DNA from 4 places in the Citrobacter sp. LST-B2 genome. Region 1 is predicted to be linked to each of the others. Evidence: predicted binding sites of a transcription regulator. Region 1 holds the regulator's gene; each other region holds the start of a gene.
What was found. Region 1 encodes Fur, which represses iron uptake genes when iron is present. Its sites were predicted from a motif close to ATAATAATGAGAACNACTATCAA; they were not measured.

Region 1 (4,807 bases):
CTTCGCCTTCATCGTAAAAGCGCTCCGCGTCCCGGTTGACTACCACACCCAGTGAGACGCAATCCACGCGGGTACAAATGCCGCCGTCGTACAACGGGGCCCGGGCATCAATCGCTACACAGTGGGACTGAGACGGATCGCCGATAATGTCAGCACCGGCATCGATCATAAACTTGAGCAAGACGCCCTGATTAAAGCGGGTGCCGCGAATGAGGAAGTTATCGGCTGGCCATTCGCCACGAGCGTTCTCTCCCCAGGCGTCGCGCAGCCATTCGCGGTTGGATTCAAATCCACCGGCGGCGAGTACGCAGGCTTTCGCCTCAATGCGCTCGTGACCTGCCAGGGCTGCGATGAATTCGCCGTTGCGCAATTCAAGTGCCTGTACCGGCGTGTTGTAGCGAATCTGTACCCCCAGCTTTTCTGCGCTGCGGTAATAGGCGTTCACGAGGGCTTTACCGCCGCCCATGAAGAAGGCATTGGTACGCGCCACGTGCAGCGCGCCAGAGAGCGGAGGCTGAAAATTAACGCCGTGCTGACGCATCCAGTCGCGACACTGGGAAGAGGTCCGGATCACCAGTCGCGCCAACGCTTCATTGGTATTGCCTTCGGTGACACGCCAGAGATCCTGCCAGAACTCCTCTTCGGGATAACTCTCGACCAGCACATCCTGTGGCGCATCGTGCATACAGCGTAAATTGCGCGTGTGTTGGGAATTCCCGCCGCGCCATTCCCGGGGCGCAGCCTCTAACAGCAGCACGGAAGCTCCTGCCTCACGGGCGGTTAAGGCGGCACATAACGCGGCATTACCACCGCCAATCACCAGTACATCAACCATCGTCTACTCCATTACCATTTAACTATTTGTTAAATTTGTAATTGAAATGTATACGTGCTGATTGTATGGGCGCTATGACGAATAGCTAAAGAGGGGTTTAGGGAGCGTAAAGGGTTGCGCCCGGCCAATGACCGGTTTCAACGAGTTCACGCATGACTTTTGTGAGTATTACGCGGGCTGCAAGACCGGCAGGGGTGAGTTCATCGTCCGACAGACTGACCAGAAAATTGGGGCGGCTGAGGACAGGATTATGGACGCCGATCACTCTTAGCGCTTCCCTCTCAAGATGCGAAATGGCTGCACCGGGTTGCAGCGTGGCGCCGAGTCCGCTGCCAACGGCGCGCATCAGTAACGTCAGGCCGTCAATTTCCGTGGCAATATCGACCTTCAGTCCGTGTTCCTGACAGATGGCTTCCAGTCTGCCACGCAGGCCGTGTCCCTGGCTTGGCATGATCAGGGGAATATTCGCCAGTTGAGCAGGCGTTATGGTGTCATCCGGAATATCCACCAGCAGCTCGTGTGTGCCAATCAGAAACAGGCGCTCCTCAAGAACCGGTCTGGCGCTCCAGCGCAGGATCTTCTCTTTTTGAAACACGACCGCCAGATCAATCTGGCGCGTGTTGATCATCCGTTCCAGATTACCCGACAGGCTTTCCACCACGTGCAGGCGAACGTCGGCGTAATGTTCCCGCATGGCATGAATAAACGGTATTCCCAGGATGGAGGCGGTGCTGGGGGCCATGCCGACGCTGACGTGTCCCGAAAGACGCGCCTCGCGAGCGGCCAGGATCGCATCATCGGCGTGGCGTAGCGCCAGTTGTGCCTGCGAGTAAAAGGCCAGACCAGCGTTAGTGGGCGTGACGCCGCGCGTGGTTCGCTGCAACAGGCGGATCGCGAGTTCGTTTTCCAGCCGCGTCATCTGCTGGCTCAGGGCGGACACGCCGATGTCGAGATCGAGCGCCGCGCTGCCCATACTGCCGGTTTCTACAATACGGACAAAGTAACGTAGCTGGCGAAGTTCCATTTCGATTCTCCGGACGAAGCAGGGTAAGATATTTTACATTAAAGCAACATGCAGGCAGAAGAAAGCGCTGAGTAGGGAATGGCAGGCATAAAAAAAGCCAACCGGCAGGTTGGCTTTTCAGAATAATGCAGATTATTTCGCGTCATGCGCGTGTTCGTTTTCGCGGCAATCGCCTTCAGCGCAGTGGCCATAGAGGTAGAGGCTATGGTTCGTCAGACGAATGCCATGCTTCGACGCGATCTCACGCTGGCGCGCTTCAATAGACTCATCGCTAAATTCGATCACTTTGCCGCAATCAAGGCAAATCAGGTGATCGTGATGATGCTGCTGGGTCAGCTCGAAAACGGATTTGCCGCCTTCAAAATTGTGGCGGGTTACGATACCGGCGTCATCAAACTGGTTCAGCACGCGATACACGGTCGCCAGACCAATTTCTTCACCCATGTCGATCAGCCGTTTGTATAAATCTTCCGCACTGACGTGATGGTTATCCGGTCCCTGAAGAACTTCCAGAATCTTTAAACGTGGAAGCGTTACTTTCAGGCCAGCCTTCTTTAATGCGGTATTGTTGTCAGTCATGCGGAATCTGTCCTGTTGCTAAACGATTCACTTCATACAAGAAGTGACAGAAATTGCACTCGGGATAATGCGTTTCATTATAGGACTGCCGTGTCTAAATGAAAACTGCAAGCCTCTGGCAAATGTTAATAAATAGTCGGTATTGCCTGGAAATGAGAGCGCCACCTAAAAACTCCCGCACATTGTACAGGGATGGGCAAGAAAGTTACAAATTTGTAGCAATTATTTTGATTGGTTCTGTCTATTGATGCGGCGCAAACCTTGTCTGCGCCGCCGTACATCAGGCGTTGATGATCTCATCAAGGTGCAATTCTTCAGAGATCTGCTTCACCCATTTTTCCACGCGCTCGGCGGTCAGTTCCGGCTGACGGTCTTCGTCAATCGCCAGACCGACAAAATGGTTATCATCCGCCAGACCTTTGGAGGCTTCAAAATGATAGCCAGCGGTCGGCCAGTGACCCACGATGGTTGCACCGCGCGGCTCAATGATATCGCGGATTGTGCCTAACGCGTCGCAGAAGTATTCTGCATAATCTTCCTGATCGCCACAGCCGAACAGTGCGACCAGTTTGCCGTTAAAATCGATGTCTTCGAGGGTAGGGAAGAAGTCGTCCCAGTCGCACTGCGCTTCACCGTAGTACCAGGTTGGGATGCCAAGCAGCAGAATGTCATAACTTTCGAGATCTTCCTTGCTGCTTTTTGCAATGTCATGCACATCGGCAACGTCTTTACCAAGCTGTTTTTGAATCATTTTTGCGATATTTTCGGTATTCCCGGTGTCGCTGCCGAAAAAGATGCCAGTGATTGCCATGAGTAAAGTAACCTCTTGAAACTTATTGAAATGGTGGTGGCGAATTGCCCACAGATAAGGGCAATCATAGCAGAACAGTCAGGTATGCGGAAATAGCAAACGCATACGAGTGCACTCCATGCTACACGAAAGTGGGAGAGAGGATAATTTCAGGCGAGATCCTGGCCGCGTAGCGTTGCCAGTTGGGCCATCAATATCTCTTCGATCAGTTCACTGCGGCTCATCTCTCGGGATTCCGCCAGCTCATTCAACGCGTCAACAGCTTCTGCGTTGAGTTTGAGTTCGACACGCTTAAGACCGCGAACTTTGTCGCGTTTGAGTTGATTACGCTTATTAATGCGCAGCTGTTCATCGCGTGAAAGCGGATTGGTTTTCGGTCGTCCCGGGCGACGCTCGTGCGCGAACAGATCTAGTGTCGTACGGTCCGTTTGTTCTTTGGCCATGATATTGGTGACTTCGGGGAAACAATCAGCCAGGCCTCTGCCCGGATGGATAGCGCGCCATCATACATCAGCGAATGAGGCGCGCCAACGTTCACACGCGTAATCGCGCACGGACGCTGAGTTTTTAATCAGTTAGCTGTTTCATTAAGATAACGACGGATGGCGCGCAACACCGCCTCCGGTTTTTCGGCATGCACCCAGTGACCGGCCCCGGCAATCACATGCGCACGTGCTTGCGGAAACTGTGCCAGTAAATCGTCGCGATACGCCTCGGTGACGTATGGGGAGTTGCCGCCGGGGATAAACAGCGCCGGATGATTCCAGGCGGGAATTGTCTCCCAGCCGACGATATGCGGATATTGTTCCCACAGTACCGGCACGTTGAAGCGCCACTCGCCGTCAACATACGATTTCAGCAAAAATTGAATCACGCCTTCTTCATTAAGATGTTCGCGCATGACCGCTGCCGCCTGCTGGCGAGTTTTTGCCGCTGATGCCGTCACCGCGTTGATAGCCGCGAAAATTTCGTCGTGGCGGCGGACATGATAGTCCACCGGGGCGATATCGATAGCCACTAAGCGATCGATGCGTTCCGGAGCCAGCGCACTGAGCGCCATCACCGCTTTACCCCCCATCGAGTGGCCAATGAAGGTGGCTTTTTCGAGGTGTTGCGCATCCAGCGTATCCAGCAGATCCTGCGCCATCGCCGGGTAGTTCATCACTGGGTCGCGAGGAGAGAGACCGTGGTTACGCATATCGACCTGGATGATGTCATGGTCGTTCACCAGATCACGAGCAAGCACGCCCAGATTGTCCAGACTGCCAAATAAACCGTGAACCAGTACGATGGGAGAATTATTGTGCAGGTTTTGTGCGGATTGCGCTCGGATATTCAATTTCATGGCAAAGTTCTTTTTTTCGCTCTGTCGGGTTAGGGTATTATGTTGACCATTCTGCCACTGGGCTGCAACCACTTCGGTTTTCTCCGAGTTTTTTGTTCAGCCGGGTTTGACGCTATTCGCTGTTGGGATTTGCTCCTATACTCCCAACGATTTGTATTTCAGATCAGATAAGACACCGCACTGGATTAAGATGAAAACGATTGAAGTTGATGA
Region 2 (4,807 bases), 1.2 Mb from region 1:
CAATCGCCGGTGGTTGTACTGGCGCAGCAATCGCTGGCTTTTTTCCGCGTGGCCAGCAGATTGACATCCACCCGGCTACGCGCCCGGCGCAGCAGTCCCAGCACCACAACGTTAAACAGGATCACGGCCAGGATACAAACCAGACTGTAGCGCGGATGCTCACTGTAGCTGGCGACCTGGTAGAACAGGGTTGACAGCGAGTAGGCGATGTTCAGCCCCCACAGAATGGAGAAGCCCATCCAGCCGCGGCTCGATTCACGGGCAATTGCCCCCATTACCGAGATGCAGGGAACATACAGCAGGACGAAAATCAGGTAGCTGTAGGCTGCCGCCGCGCTGCCAAATTTCGCATCCATGACGCCCATTGCGCCAGTCGCCATTTCTCCGTCGCCTTTGCTGGCTTCAATAGGGTTCGCCAGTACGCTCAGGCTGAAAGTATCTTTCAGGCTCTGCCAGGTTTCATCCAGCGCGCTCAGCAGCTCATCGCCAAGATTAAATTCAGCCGGATTAAATTCCTCATCCTGAATGTTTTCTGCGGTATAGAGCGTGTTGAGTGTACCGACCACCACTTCTTTCGCCATCGCACCCGTGAACAGCCCAACCGTTGCCTGCCAGTTGTCTTCATGAACACCAATCGGTTTAAAGATGGGAGTGATGACGCGACTGACGGAGGCCAGCGCCGAATCGTTGATATTATCGACAATCTTGCCGCTGAGTGAAAAGCTGTTAAACGCGCTCAGGAAGATGCTGACAATGACGATCACTTTACCGGCGCGCAGCACAAACCCTTTCAGGCGCTGCCAGGTCTGGATGATCAGACTCTTGATATGCGGGACGTGATAAACCGGAAGCTCCATAACAAACGGAGACGCTTCGCCACGCATGATCGTGTGTTTGAGCATCAGGCCGGTCAGAACCGCCATCACAATGCCCAGCACATACAGGGAGAACACCGCCAGCGCGCCGTTCTGCCCGAAGAAGGCCGCCGCAAACACGGCGAAAATCGCCAGTCGTGCCCCACAGGACATGAACGGTGCCATCATGATCGTCATCAGACGCTCACGTGGCGCATCCAGGGTGCGGGCCCCCATCACCGATGGCACGTTGCAGCCAAAGCCGACAATCAGCGGGACGAATGATTTGCCCGGCAGTCCCAGCGCCTGCATCAGACGGTCCATCACAAACGCTGCGCGCGCCATGTAACCGGAGTCTTCGAGGAACGAGAGGAACAGGTACATCATGCCGATCTGCGGAACCAGCGGCAGAACGGTGTTAATCCCACCGCCCAGCCCTTGGGCGAGGAAAATGGTCAGCCAGTCCGGGAAGTGAAGGGTATAACCGATCCACTGGATACCGTGAATAAAAATCGCCACAGAGCCAGCATCAAAAATCGGGGCCAGCGCGCCGCCAATGTTAATGGCAAGCAGGAACATCAGGTACATCACAAACAGGAAGATCGGCAGACCGAGAAAACGGTTGAGGATGATTTTATCCACCGCCGTTGTAAAGCGGCTGGGTTCTGCTGTTAAAGTATTGCTCACCACGTCGCAGATCGCCGCAATGCACTGGTAACGCGCATCGGCGATATGCAGTGCCGGGTCGTCCATCTCGTCGCTCAGATGCGCCAGCGAAATATCCAGTTGCGCAGCAGCGTCACCGGCGTATGCCCGGCTGTAGATATCCCCTTCCAGCATTTGCAGGCCGAGCCAGCGGCGCTGTTGTACCGGCATTTCTTTAGCCATGGCGTTTGCCAGTTTATCGGCCTCACGCAGCAGCGGCTGGGCGTAATGCACCAGTTCAACGTTTTCGTTCTTGCTGTGGCGGTCAATCGCCAGCTTCAGCGCTTCGATACCGCGTCCACGGGTAGAAACCAGCGGGACGACCGGGCAGCCAAGGCGGGTTGAAAGGGCATCGATATCAATGCGGATTTTCTGTTTTTCCGCAATGTCGAGCATGTTGAGTGCAACAATGCAGGGAATGCCCAGCTCAAGCAGTTGCAGCGTCAGATAGAGGTTACGCTCAAGATTTGAGGCATCTACCACGTTAATTAACAGGTCGGCGTCGCCGCTCAGAATGTAGTGGCAGGCAATCTGCTCATCCAGAGAGGTTTGCGAAGAGATGGTAGTGAGCGAATACGTGCCGGGCAGATCGACCAGCGTGACCTGATGATCCGTGGTCGTGAATTGCCCCTCTTTACGTTCCACGGTGACCCCAGCCCAGTTGCCTACGCGCTGGCGCGCACCGGTCAGTTGGTTAAACAGGGTTGTCTTGCCGGAATTTGGATTACCAATTAAGCCAATGGTTAATTTTTTCATCGTTATAGACTCACTGTATTAACAGGAAACCGCTTCCACTTCTAATAATGCCAGGTCTTTTTTACGCAATACCAGGCTAACGCGACGCGTTTCAATATGGACAGGATCGCCTAAGGGGGCGACGCGCACCACGTTAAATGAGGAACCCGGGAGCATGCCGAGGGAAAGCAGTTTCTGACGGTATGCAGGACTTATTTCTCGGGAAAAACCAGTGATTTTCCACGCAGTATCTGGAGCAAATTGCATAAGAACCTACTTGTTTCTCGCTAACTGGATGTTTACCTCATGGGGCAAAGGGGCGCGGCATGAGACCAGATGATTAGCCAACGAAGGAAAGAGTAAATAATCAACAATGCAATGATAATGAGAATGGTTTTTATCTTCAACCGATTAAATGTGACGGAATGTAGGTTTGAATAATAATCTGCGTCATTTTTGATATGGCTCAAAAATAATAACCAGCAGGTGAAATGATTTGAATTCTTAATAAATTAACGTTGTTAATGTTTAATTAAGGTTTCATCTGTTAATGGCGTGATAAATATAACGCGATGGAGAAGGTGGATGCGGTAAAGGGCCGGACAGGGCGGTTCCGCCGCCATCCGGCACTCGATCTAAACTTAACGTTTTTTACCCATTGCTGCCGCCAGCGCATCCATCATCGCGCTGTTACCGGCGGGCTGCGCTTCACGAGTACGTGGTTTTGCCGCTTTCGCTGCCGGACGATCATTGCCGCCGCCGCGACGGGCATTGGTTTCACCCGGCTGTTCGTCCAGACGCATCGTCAGGGCAATACGCTTACGTTGCAGGTCAACTTCCAGTACTTTCACCTTCACGATGTCGCCCGCTTTCACCACGGTGTGGGGATCGTCAACAAACTTGTTCGACAGCGATGAGATGTGAACCAGTCCATCCTGGTGAACGCCGATATCCACAAACGCACCAAAGTTGGTGACGTTGGTGACGGCACCCTCGAGAACCATCCCCGGCTGCAAATCGTTCATGGTTTCAACGCCATCGGCAAACTGCGCGGTTTTGAATTCCGGACGCGGATCGCGACCTGGTTTCTCCAGCTCTTTGATGATGTCACTGACGGTCGGGACACCGAACTTGTCGTCGGTGAAATCGACGGCTTTCAGATTGCGCAGTTCGCTGCTGTTGCCCATCAGATCTTTCAGCGCCTGTTGGGTTGCCGCCAGAATACGTTCCACGACCGGATAGGCTTCCGGGTGAACGGTGGAGGCATCCAGCGGGTTATCACCGTGGTTAATACGCAGGAAGCCTGCGCACTGTTCGAAGGCTTTCGGTCCCAGTCGGCTGACTTTCAGCAGTTGCTGACGATTCTGGAACTGCCCGTTCTCGTCGCGCCAGGCCACGATATTCTGCGCCATCATTCGGGTCAGACCGGCTACACGGGTTAACAGCGGAACCGATGCCGTATTCAAATCAACGCCGACGGCGTTCACACAGTCTTCCACTACCGCGTCCAGCTTACGGGCTAACTGTGTCTGGCTGACGTCATGCTGATACTGACCGACGCCGATCGATTTCGGATCGATTTTCACCAGCTCAGCGAGCGGATCCTGCAGACGGCGCGCAATAGAGACCGCGCCGCGCAGCGAGACGTCGAGATCCGGGAACTCCTGGGCTGCCAGTTCTGACGCGGAATAGACTGACGCCCCGGCTTCGCTGACGATCACTTTCTGCGCCGTCACTTTCGGGAACTGTTTCTGTACATCGAGGAAGAAGCGTTCGGTTTCACGCGAGGCGGTGCCGTTACCAATCGCCACCAGTTCCACATTGTACTTCTCACACAGCGCAGCCACTACCATGGCGGCTTTCGCCGCCTGACCGGTGTGAGGATAGATGGTATCGGTGGCGACCAGCTTACCAGTGCCATCCACCACGGCGACTTTTACCCCGGTACGCAGACCCGGATCGAGGCCCATAGTGGCACGCAGACCCGCTGGTGCCGCCATCAACAGGTCGTGCAGGTTGCGGGCGAATACGTTGATTGCTTCGTCCTCCGCGCGCTCGCGGACAGTCCCCATCAGCTCGGTCTCGAGGTGCATAAGCACCTTGATACGCCACGTCCAGCTCACCACGCCTTTGCGCCAGCTGTCTGCCGGTGCGTTGTTCAGACGCAGGCCGAGGTGATCCATAATGATCTGCTCGCAGTAGCTCTCTTTCGGCGGCTCATCGAACTGCGGATCGGCATTCAGCGAAAGCTGCAACACGCCTTCATTACGGCCGCGGAACATTGCCAGCGCACGGTGAGAAGGCACGGAGGCGATCGGCTCGTGATGATCGAAATAGTCGCGGAATTTTGCGCCTTCCTCTTCTTTACCGCTGACTACGCTGGCAACCAGATGGGCATTTTTCCACAGATAGTCACGTACCTTCGCCAGCAGCGCGGCGTCTTCGGCAAAGCGTTCCATCAGGATATAGCGTGCGCCATCAAGCGCGGCTTTGCTGTCGGCAACCCCTTTCTC
Region 3 (4,807 bases), 710 kb from region 1:
TGACGCTCTCTTCCACAGAATTAAAAGAAGAGATCTACTTTGCCTGGCGCCTTGGCGTTCATTGATTCAGCGATCGTTAACGTAAAAAGAACCCGACATGCGCGTCGGGTTTTTTTGTTCCTCACTGGCGGTATTACCACGCCATCTCGCCAGAATTCACTTTCGCGCTCAATTCCAGCGAACTTTCCTCTGCCAGTCCCGGCCACGCCGTTTTCATCGTTTTAATGACCCAGGGCGAACCTTGCTTCGCCGCCAGCGCCTGTTCGAACGATTGCAGATAATCCTGCGTGAAGCGGATGGCCCGATCGCCTTCAGGGCGCTCACCAAGGTAATGACCCGGAATAACCTGTGCAGGCTTTAGACTATCCATTTCAGTCAGAACATGACGCCATGATGCGCGTTGCGCTGGTGTCTGGGTGTCAGCGGTCCAGACGTGAATGCCTGACGCCACGCCCGTGCCGCCGAGAATGGTCCGGTTCGCTGGCACCCAAACATAGGCCGCGTAATCACTGGGATGACGCAGTTCCAGCGTTTCACCATCGATGCGAAAGCGCGTTTCTGTGGTTGCCTGCGGGACGGTCAGCGCCGTTGGCGCCCCCTCTTTCATCTGAGGTCCCCAGTACTGCAACTTAGCCTCTTTGGTGGCTCGAATATGCTCAACGACCCGTGGCGTGGCCAGTACCTTCGCGTCAGGAAAGGCTTTTACAATCGGCTGCAGGCCGAAATAGAAATCTGGATCGCCGGAGGTAATCACGATGGTTTTCAGTGTCTTGCCACGGGATTTAATCATCTCCACCAGCTTTTCACCGTCTTTAGTGCTGAACTGCGCATCAAACAATATCGCTTCCGTCGGACCGGATACTAACGTTGAGGAGACAGGGAAAATGGCGTTCTCCTGCGGGTTATAGACGTCAAGTTGCAGCGGCGCGGCAAACAGGGGGGAGGCGACAGCAGGCAACAGCAGGGCCAGCAGTTTACTTTTCATGAGGAATAGCCTTATGCAGATGAAATGGTCTTGTGTGTGGCCGGTATTTTAAGGGAATTGAGATCTGTTAGAATTCCCGTATCAGAACATGCTGAGTTTCATAAAACGATCGGATGGGTGGCGATGGACAGAGTGATGGCGGCGACGGTATTCAATCATATCTGCGATTTAGGCAGTCTGAGTGCGGCGGCGCGGGCACTGGGTCTCTCCCGGCCGATGGTGAGCCGCTATCTTGATGAGATGGAGAAATGGGCCGGGGCGCGGCTGATTCATCGCACCTCGCGCAGGCTGACAATTACCCCCGCCGGGGAGGAGGCGCTGGTGAAGACGCGAACGCTGGCGCAGCTCTCACAAGCGATTGGCGCGGCGTCGGCGGCAGACATTCCCAGCGGAACGCTACGCGTCGCCTGCGCGCACTTTACGGCAATGCATATTCTCGCCCCGATGCTGCCGGGATTTTTAGCGCGTTATCCCGAACTGCGCATTGAAGTTGAGATAAACAATCAGCCAGTCAGTCTGGTCGGTGAACGTATTGATGTCGCCATTCGCATTACCGATAACCCGGAGCCTGGCGCGATTGCCCGCCGGCTTGGCGATTGCGAATCGGTTCTCTGCGCATCAGAGGCGTATTTGCGTCAGCACGGCACCCCACAGACGCTGGAGGATCTCACTCAGCATAACTGTCTGTATTACAGTGGGTTTGCAGGAAAATCGTGGCACTTTCTCAACGAGCAGGGCGAGGCGGTCTCGGTGGCGATCAAGGGGAACTTGAGTGCCGGGATCTCGTCTTTACTTTGTGAATCTGCGCTGGCAGGCATGGGGATAGCGCTGGTGCCGGAAAAGGAAGCGCGTGAAGGACTGGCTCAGGGACGACTGGTTCGCCTGCTACCAACCTTGCAACCCCGACGCCTTGCCGTGTACGGCCTGTATCTTTCCCGTGAACATCAGCCCGCCGGGCTTCGGTTGTTTCTGGAGGCGATCCAGACCGCCATGCCGTAAAATCCATGAATTGATCTGACGTATAAAACAGCAGATAGCAATTTGTGTTAAAAATGACCTTTGCCGATATGAGACTATTCTTATCGCCCCTTCAAGAGCTAAGCCATCATGAGTGCCGGAGATAAGCGCCGGATGGGGCCGGAACCCTTAGGGCTGTTACTGACAACCTTAAGGGTTTTGTTTTTCTGTGCTTTCACGCTTCTCACGTCATTCCTATCCCTGAAATAGTCATTTTCTATACATCTTTACTGTTTTGACCAGTCCGGTCGATGACAGACGATAAAGTCATTATTAATCAGCACATTGAACAAATTCATCCATTCCTTTTAACCCACGTGGCAGGGTCTATGCTTAATAAAAGCGGTCAAAACAGGTGAAACACCGTAATGCCCCTGCTGTTGAGGGGTTGAAGTGAGAATAGTTATCACTAACATGGTGTTATAGCCTGATGGCTCACTATGCGAGGTAACCCTATGGAATTGCATTCAGGAACATTTAATCCGGACGATTTTGCCTGGCGCGGATTGACGCTAACCCCGGCGGCAGCGGCCCATATTCGCGAACTGGTCGCAAAGCAGCCGGGCATGCTGGGCGTGCGCCTGGGCGTTAAACAGACGGGATGCGCGGGTTTTGGCTATGTGCTGGATATCGTCAGCGATCCGGAAAAAGACGATCTGCTGTTTGAGGTTGAAGGCGCGAAGCTCTATGTCCCGTTACAGGCGATGCCGTTTATCGACGGCACGGAAGTGGATTACGTCCGTGAAGGATTAAATCAGTTATTCAAATTTCATAACCCGAAAGCCCAGAACGAATGCGGTTGTGGCGAAAGCTTTGGGGTATAGGCGGTACTATGTCTCGTAATACTGAAGCAACTGACGATGTCAAAACCTGGACTGGCGGCCCCCTGAATTATAAAGAGGGTTTCTTTACCCAACTGCAAACAGACGAGCTGGCGAAAGGGATCAACGAAGAGGTGGTGCGCGCCATTTCGGCCAAACGTAATGAACCGGAGTGGATGCTGGAGTTTCGCCTGAATGCGTACAGAGCGTGGGTCGACATGCCGGAGCCGCACTGGCTGAAGGCGCACTACGAGAAACTGAATTATCAGGATTACAGCTACTATTCCGCGCCGTCGTGCGGGAATTGCGATGAGACCTGCGCCTCTGAGCCGGGGGCGGTCCAGCAAACCGGGGCAAACGCCTTTCTCAGCAAAGAAGTTGAGGCCGCGTTTGAACAACTTGGCGTACCGGTACGCGAAGGCCGTGAAGTCGCGGTGGATGCCATTTTTGACTCCGTCTCTGTTGCCACCACTTATCGTGAAAAACTGGCGGAGCAGGGGATCATTTTCTGCTCCTTTGGTGAGGCGATACACGATCATCCCGAACTGGTGAAACAGTATCTTGGCACCGTCGTGCCCGGCAACGATAACTTCTTCGCCGCGTTGAATGCCGCAGTCGCCTCTGATGGCACTTTTATCTATGTGCCGAAAGGCGTGCGCTGCCCGATGGAGCTTTCAACCTATTTTCGCATTAACGCCGAAAAGACCGGGCAGTTTGAACGCACGATCCTGGTAGCGGATGAAGGCAGCTATGTAAGCTATATCGAAGGCTGTTCCGCACCAGTGCGCGACAGCTATCAGCTGCACGCGGCGGTCGTGGAAGTCATCATCCATAAAGACGCCGAGGTGAAATACTCCACCGTCCAGAACTGGTTCCCTGGCGATAACAACACCGGCGGCATTCTGAACTTCGTCACCAAACGCGCGTTGTGTGAGGGCGAGAACAGCAAAATGTCCTGGACCCAGTCGGAAACGGGGTCAGCCATCACCTGGAAATACCCCAGCTGTATTCTGCGCGGCGACAACTCGATCGGCGAATTTTATTCGGTGGCGTTAACCAGCGGTCATCAGCAGGCGGACACCGGTACCAAGATGATCCACATCGGCAAGAACACCCGCTCGACCATTATTTCGAAGGGGATTTCCGCCGGACACAGCCAGAACAGCTACCGCGGACTGGTCAAAATTATGCCGACCGCCACCAATGCCCGTAACTTTACCCAGTGCGACTCGATGCTGATTGGCGCCGACTGCGGAGCGCATACCTTTCCGTATGTTGAATGCCGCAACAACAGCGCGCAGTTGGAGCACGAAGCGACCACCTCACGGATTGGTGAAGATCAGCTGTTCTATTGTCTGCAGCGCGGTATCAGCGAAGAAGATGCGATCTCAATGATCGTCAACGGGTTCTGTAAAGACGTGTTCTCCGAGTTGCCGCTGGAGTTTGCCGTCGAAGCACAAAAACTTTTAGCCATTAGCCTTGAACACAGCGTCGGTTAAGGAAGAAACATGTTAACGATTAAAGATTTACAGGTCAGTGTGGAAGAAAAAGCCATCCTGCGTGGGTTGAACCTTGAGGTTCGTCCGGGGGAAGTGCATGCCATTATGGGACCGAACGGCTCCGGGAAAAGTACGCTTTCTGCGACGCTGGCAGGGCGTGAAGATTACGAGGTCACCGGCGGGTCGGTGATGTTTAAAGGGAAAGACCTGTTGGACCTGGCGCCGGAAGAAAGAGCAGGCGAAGGTATCTTTATGGCCTTCCAGTATCCGGTGGAAATCCCCGGCGTCAGCAATCAGTTTTTCCTGCAAACAGCGCTCAATGCGGTGCGTACGTATCGCGGCCAGGAATCGCTTGATCGCTTCGATTTTCAGGATCTGATGGAAGAGAAAATCGCGCTGCTGAAGATGCCGGAAGATCTGCTAACCCGCTCGGTAAACGTCGGTTTTTCCGGCGGCGAGAAGAAGCGGAATGACATTCTGCAAAT
Region 4 (4,807 bases), 1.8 Mb from region 1:
GGCTGAACAATGTGATGCCGGAGCTGTTTGTCAGCGCGCGTGAGGCGTTCAAGGCCGGTGACCTGGCGGCCCTTCGCGACATTCAGCAGAAAATTGGCGTATACATGTCGATTTATGCCATCGGCGAAGATTTCGTCACCACCATCAAGACGGTGGTATCGCGCAAGTTTGGCTATTGCACAGGGGTTTCACGCAATGCGGGCGGCGAGTTGAACGAACACGATTGCCGGACGATTGATGAGGTGTTTGGTCGTTAATAGACAAGGCCCGGTGAGATTCACCAGGCCTTTTTATGACGCAAAAACAAGCCGGATAAGCGTAGCGCCATCCGGCATTATTGTATTATTTCACTGCATTCTGGATGTCGACTGCCGCCACTTTTGCTTTGACCTTCTTCGACCAGATGGAGGTGATAATCGGCACCAGGATTGATGTCACAATCACCGAGGTGGCGACCAGCGAAGTTGCAGCCGGTGCCATCGGTTTAAACGCGGGCACCATTTCTGCAATCAGTACCGGCGTCGCCACTGCAGCTCCTGCTGAGCTGGACGCCGCAATTCCTGCTGTACCGTCGCCGCCGCCAATCAGTTTATCGGCAATAATCAGCGGAATACCGGTGACGATAATCACCGCCACACCCAACAGAATACCCAACAGACCGGTCTGTGCTATCACGCTCAGATCGATGGTGTTACCCAGCGCAAAGGCGAAGAAAGGGATCAGCGTCTGGACGGCTTTACTGAAGAATTCACGCAGTTCCGGGTCAAGGTTACCCAGCGTAAAGCCCACCAGGAAAGGCAGCACTGCGCCGACAAACACATGCGGTTCAAACGACGCAATCCCGGCCGTACCGAGGATGATCATCGTCATCAGCGGTCCGGACTCTAGCGACATCAGAACAAATGCCCCGGCCTCTTCTTTGGTGCCGTACTGTTGCATAATGGACGCGTACAGCCCGCCGTTGGTCATGTCCATTGCCGCAACCAGCGCCAGTGTCGACAGCCCGGCAAAGAATCCTGCCTCCACGCCATGTTCAGGAATAATCCGCGAGGCAATCGCCGCCACTACCCACGCCACGGCAATTTTAGTCACCACCAGCGTCCCGGACTTACGCAGGACGGTACCCGTCGCGCTTAGCTTGATGGAGGCTCCCATGCAGAAGAACCACACGGCCAGAATAGGCACCGTGCCAGTGATCATCCCGTTGGTGAATGAGCCAAAATATTTCCCCGCGTCAGGAGAGAACGTGTGACACAACGCGCCCAGGAACAGAGGGACGAGCATCATGCCACCAGGGATTTTTTCTATCGTGCGTTTAATCTGCATTTCCATCACCTTCCGATGTAAAGATGTGTCAACGATAGACATTCAGCACAATAATAAAAGTGATCCCAACCACACAATAAAACAATGTTTCAATTTTTGTGGATCACTGTTTTTCATTCGATTTTGATCACAAAAAAACCCCACCGGCCACGCCGACGGGGTCATATAAACGCGATGTCTTGTTAAATAAGACTTATTTTTTTGCAGCGAAACGCGCAGCCGCTTCGTCCCAGTTCACCACGTTCCAGAACTCTTTGATGTAGTCCGGACGACGGTTCTGGAATTTCAGGTAGTAAGCGTGTTCCCACACGTCCAGGCCCACAATCGGGAAGCCAGACGCACCAGAAATCGCTTCACCCATCAGCGGGGAATCCTGGTTTGCGGTTGAAACGACCGCCAGCTTGTCGCCTTTCAGCACCAGCCAGGCCCAGCCGGAACCGAAACGGGTGGCGGCAGCTTTTTCGAATTCTGCTTTGAAGTTATCAACAGAGCCGAAATCACGTTCGATAGCCGCTTTCAGATCGCCCTGCAGGGTAGTGCCCTTTTTCAGGCCTTTCCAGAACAGGCTGTGGTTAGCGTGACCGCCCGCATTATTACGCAGAACGGTTTTCTTGTCGGCCGGTACCTGATCCAGTTTAGCGATCAGCTCTTCAGCAGACAGGTTAGCGAATTCAGGCAGACTTTCCAGCGCCGCGTTGGCGTTGTTTACATAGGTCTGGTGGTGTTTGGTATGGTGGATTTCCATCGTCTGCTTATCGAAGTGCGGTTCCAGCGCATCATAAGCGTACGGCAGGGATGGCAGTGTATAACTCATAATCATCTCCATTATTGTCGAGCGGCCGGGTGTTAACGCCGCGTAAGCAGTTGGTTCATTATAGTTAATTAAATGATATTGAAAATGATTATCAATGCCGTACTTTTACTAAGGTTATTACATTAACGTCTATTGCTGATTATGTGAGCCATATCACCCACTTAACCGGGTCTTTGCCAGAAAGGGAAAATCACGGCAATCGGCAAAAGGTTATACATCTGCGCAATTTTTAAACTCATGACGTCGGAAGGCTAGAAACGACGATAAAAACAATGAGGATGATGTGATGAGTAACGCGATTACGATGGGTATTTTTTGGCATTTGATAGGTGCGGCCAGTGCAGCCTGTTTCTATGCCCCGTTCAAACAAGTGAAACAGTGGTCATGGGAAACCATGTGGTCGGTCGGTGGGATTGTCTCGTGGCTGATCCTCCCGTGGACCATCAGCGCCATGCTGCTGCCTGACTTCTGGGCCTACTACAGTTCATTCAGCCTTTCCACTCTACTGCCGGTGTTTCTGTTCGGCGCCATGTGGGGCATCGGCAATATCAACTACGGTCTGACCATGCGCTACCTTGGCATGTCGATGGGGATTGGCATTGCCATCGGCATTACGCTGATTGTCGGTACGCTGATGACCCCTATCATCAACGGCAATTTTGATGTGTTGATTAACACCGAAGGCGGGCGTATGACGCTGCTCGGGGTGCTGGTTGCGCTGATTGGCGTCGGGATCGTCACCCGCGCGGGCCAGCTCAAAGAGCGTAAAATGGGCATCAAAGCCGAAGAATTCAACCTGAAAAAAGGGCTGTTGCTGGCGGTAATGTGCGGCATTTTCTCCGCAGGCATGTCGTTTGCGATGAACGCGGCGAAGCCGATGCATGAAGCCGCCGCGGCGCTGGATGTAGACCCGCTGTATGTCGCACTGCCAAGCTATGTAGTGATCATGGGCGGCGGCGCGTTGGTCAACCTGGGTTTCTGTTTTATTCGTCTGGCAAAAGTGAAGAACCTGTCGGTAAAAGCCGACTTCTCTCTGGCAAAATCGCTTATCATCACCAACGTGCTGCTGTCCGCACTGGGTGGCCTGATGTGGTATTTGCAGTTCTTTTTCTACGCCTGGGGCCACGCGCGCATTCCGGCGCAATATGACTACATCAGTTGGATGCTGCACATGAGTTTCTACGTGCTGTGCGGTGGTATTGTCGGTCTGGTACTGAAAGAGTGGAACAACGCCGGGCGTCGTCCTGTCAGCGTCCTGAGTCTGGGATGTGTGGTGATCATCATCGCCGCCAACATTGTCGGTCTGGGTATGGCAAGCTAATCCGTTGAATTACTGAGATGACGCCACTGACTGGGCGTCATCCCGGTTTCCCGCGTAAACACCACAGAAAAGTAATTACTGTCTTCAAAGCCACACTTCATCGAAATCTCACCGATCATCAGACGGCTGTGCTGAAGTAAATATTGCGCATGACAGACGCGAACCTGGCGCTGATACTGGTTAATCGTCATTCCGGTCTGGCTACGAAACTGCTGGCGCAGCACGCGTTCACTGCACGCTTCCCGATCGCAGAAGACATCCAGCGCAAACGGACGCTCCAGACTGGCGGCCAGCGCGGTAATCAGTTTATCCAGCAGCGTTTCGCTGGAGGTCGCTGGCAGCGTGTCGGTCGCATAGCGATGACGCTTCAACGTCATCACCAGTTGGCCAAAGAGCAGCTCCGCCATGTCGTTGGCGATCGGATCGTGCTGGTTACTTTCATGCTCAAGCTGGCTTATCACCTGGCGCGCCTGCGTCATACCCACACTGCCCAGTCGCCAGTGCGGCTGTCGCGGTGTGCCGTTAAAACCCGGGATCGCGCTCTCCCAGCCCAGATTCAGCTTTAACCGCTCCGGGCAATAGATGATGTTTTGTAACACGAGATCGTTAACGGAGGTGTAAGAGTGCTTGTCTTCGGCGCGAATATAAAACAGATCGCCACGGGTGATGCGATAGGGACGGTCATTGAGCACATGCAGACCATTGCCGCGCCAGACGATCACCAGCTCACAAAAATCATGCGTATGTTCGGCAAACACATCCTGCGGATAGCGATCGGCGACAGCGACGGCCTGTCCGGCATTCGCAAAGAAGTCATCTTTTAGAAGAATCAGTTGATTCGCCACCTGAATATTCCTTGCCGGATGATGGCTTCGCCTTATCCGACCCGCAAATTACGTCAACACCCAGGCCGGATAAGATTTCCGGCATCACAGATCGATGATTATTAACATTCTGGCGGCGAAAAACGTTGATAGCATTCGCGTTACTGAAGTAACGCATCCCGTCCCTGGCGAATGTCGCGCGGCGACCAGTCAAATTCACGGCGAAACAGGGTCGAAAAGTGGTTACTGTCGCCAAAACCACAGCGATAGGCGATTTCTGTGACGCTTTCATCGCTATGACGCAACAGATGGCGGGCTTTGATTAAGCGCAGACGGTTAAGATAGCGCTGCGGCGTCAGCCCGGTCTGTTGTTTCAACTGGCGGTGCAGCGTGCGCAGGGAAAGCGAGAAGCGATCGGCCAACGCCTCCCAGCAGACCTCCTCCGCAAAATGATCTTCCAGCCAGGCCATCAACTGGTTCAGGCGCGCATCGTTATTGTCCGCCCCTTCCATCAGGCTACTT

Region 2: the regulator Fur is predicted to act here: its motif matches at 2,673-2,695, upstream of feoA (ferrous iron transporter A).
Region 3: the regulator Fur is predicted to act here: its motif matches at 2,396-2,418, upstream of sufA (Fe-S cluster assembly scaffold SufA).
Region 4: the regulator Fur is predicted to act here: its motif matches at 2,213-2,235, upstream of sodA (superoxide dismutase [Mn]).

What each region holds. Positions count from the first base shown of each region.
Region 1 covers NZ_CP192598.1:1,560,715-1,565,521, forward strand. Annotated here, with positions in the region: gene tcuA (FAD-dependent tricarballylate dehydrogenase TcuA) at 1-835, opposite strand, end outside; gene tcuR (tricarballylate utilization LysR family transcriptional regulator TcuR) at 933-1,859, opposite strand; gene fur (ferric iron uptake transcriptional regulator) at 1,992-2,438, opposite strand; gene fldA (flavodoxin FldA) at 2,719-3,249, opposite strand; gene ybfE (LexA regulated protein) at 3,399-3,692, opposite strand; gene ybfF (esterase) at 3,821-4,594, opposite strand; gene seqA (replication initiation negative regulator SeqA) at 4,785-4,807, shown strand, end outside.
Region 2 covers NZ_CP192598.1:393,315-398,121, forward strand. Annotated here, with positions in the region: gene feoB (Fe(2+) transporter permease subunit FeoB) at 1-2,315, opposite strand, end outside; gene feoA (ferrous iron transporter A) at 2,334-2,561, opposite strand; gene ACQ0PY_RS01810 (Tex family protein) at 2,936-4,807, opposite strand, start outside.
Region 3 covers NZ_CP192598.1:2,275,515-2,280,321, forward strand. Annotated here, with positions in the region: gene ACQ0PY_RS10900 (YdiH family protein) at 1-65, shown strand, start outside; gene ACQ0PY_RS10905 (Vmh family MBL fold metallo-hydrolase) at 134-985, opposite strand; gene ACQ0PY_RS10910 (LysR family transcriptional regulator) at 1,109-1,984, shown strand; gene sufA (Fe-S cluster assembly scaffold SufA) at 2,458-2,826, shown strand; gene sufB (Fe-S cluster assembly protein SufB) at 2,835-4,322, shown strand; gene sufC (Fe-S cluster assembly ATPase SufC) at 4,332-4,807, shown strand, end outside.
Region 4 covers NZ_CP192598.1:4,859,752-4,864,558, forward strand. Annotated here, with positions in the region: gene ACQ0PY_RS23375 (dihydrodipicolinate synthase family protein) at 1-257, shown strand, start outside; gene kdgT (2-keto-3-deoxygluconate transporter) at 343-1,326, opposite strand; gene sodA (superoxide dismutase [Mn]) at 1,520-2,140, opposite strand; gene rhaT (L-rhamnose/proton symporter RhaT) at 2,427-3,461, shown strand; gene rhaR (HTH-type transcriptional activator RhaR) at 3,458-4,306, opposite strand; gene rhaS (HTH-type transcriptional activator RhaS) at 4,447-4,807, opposite strand, start outside.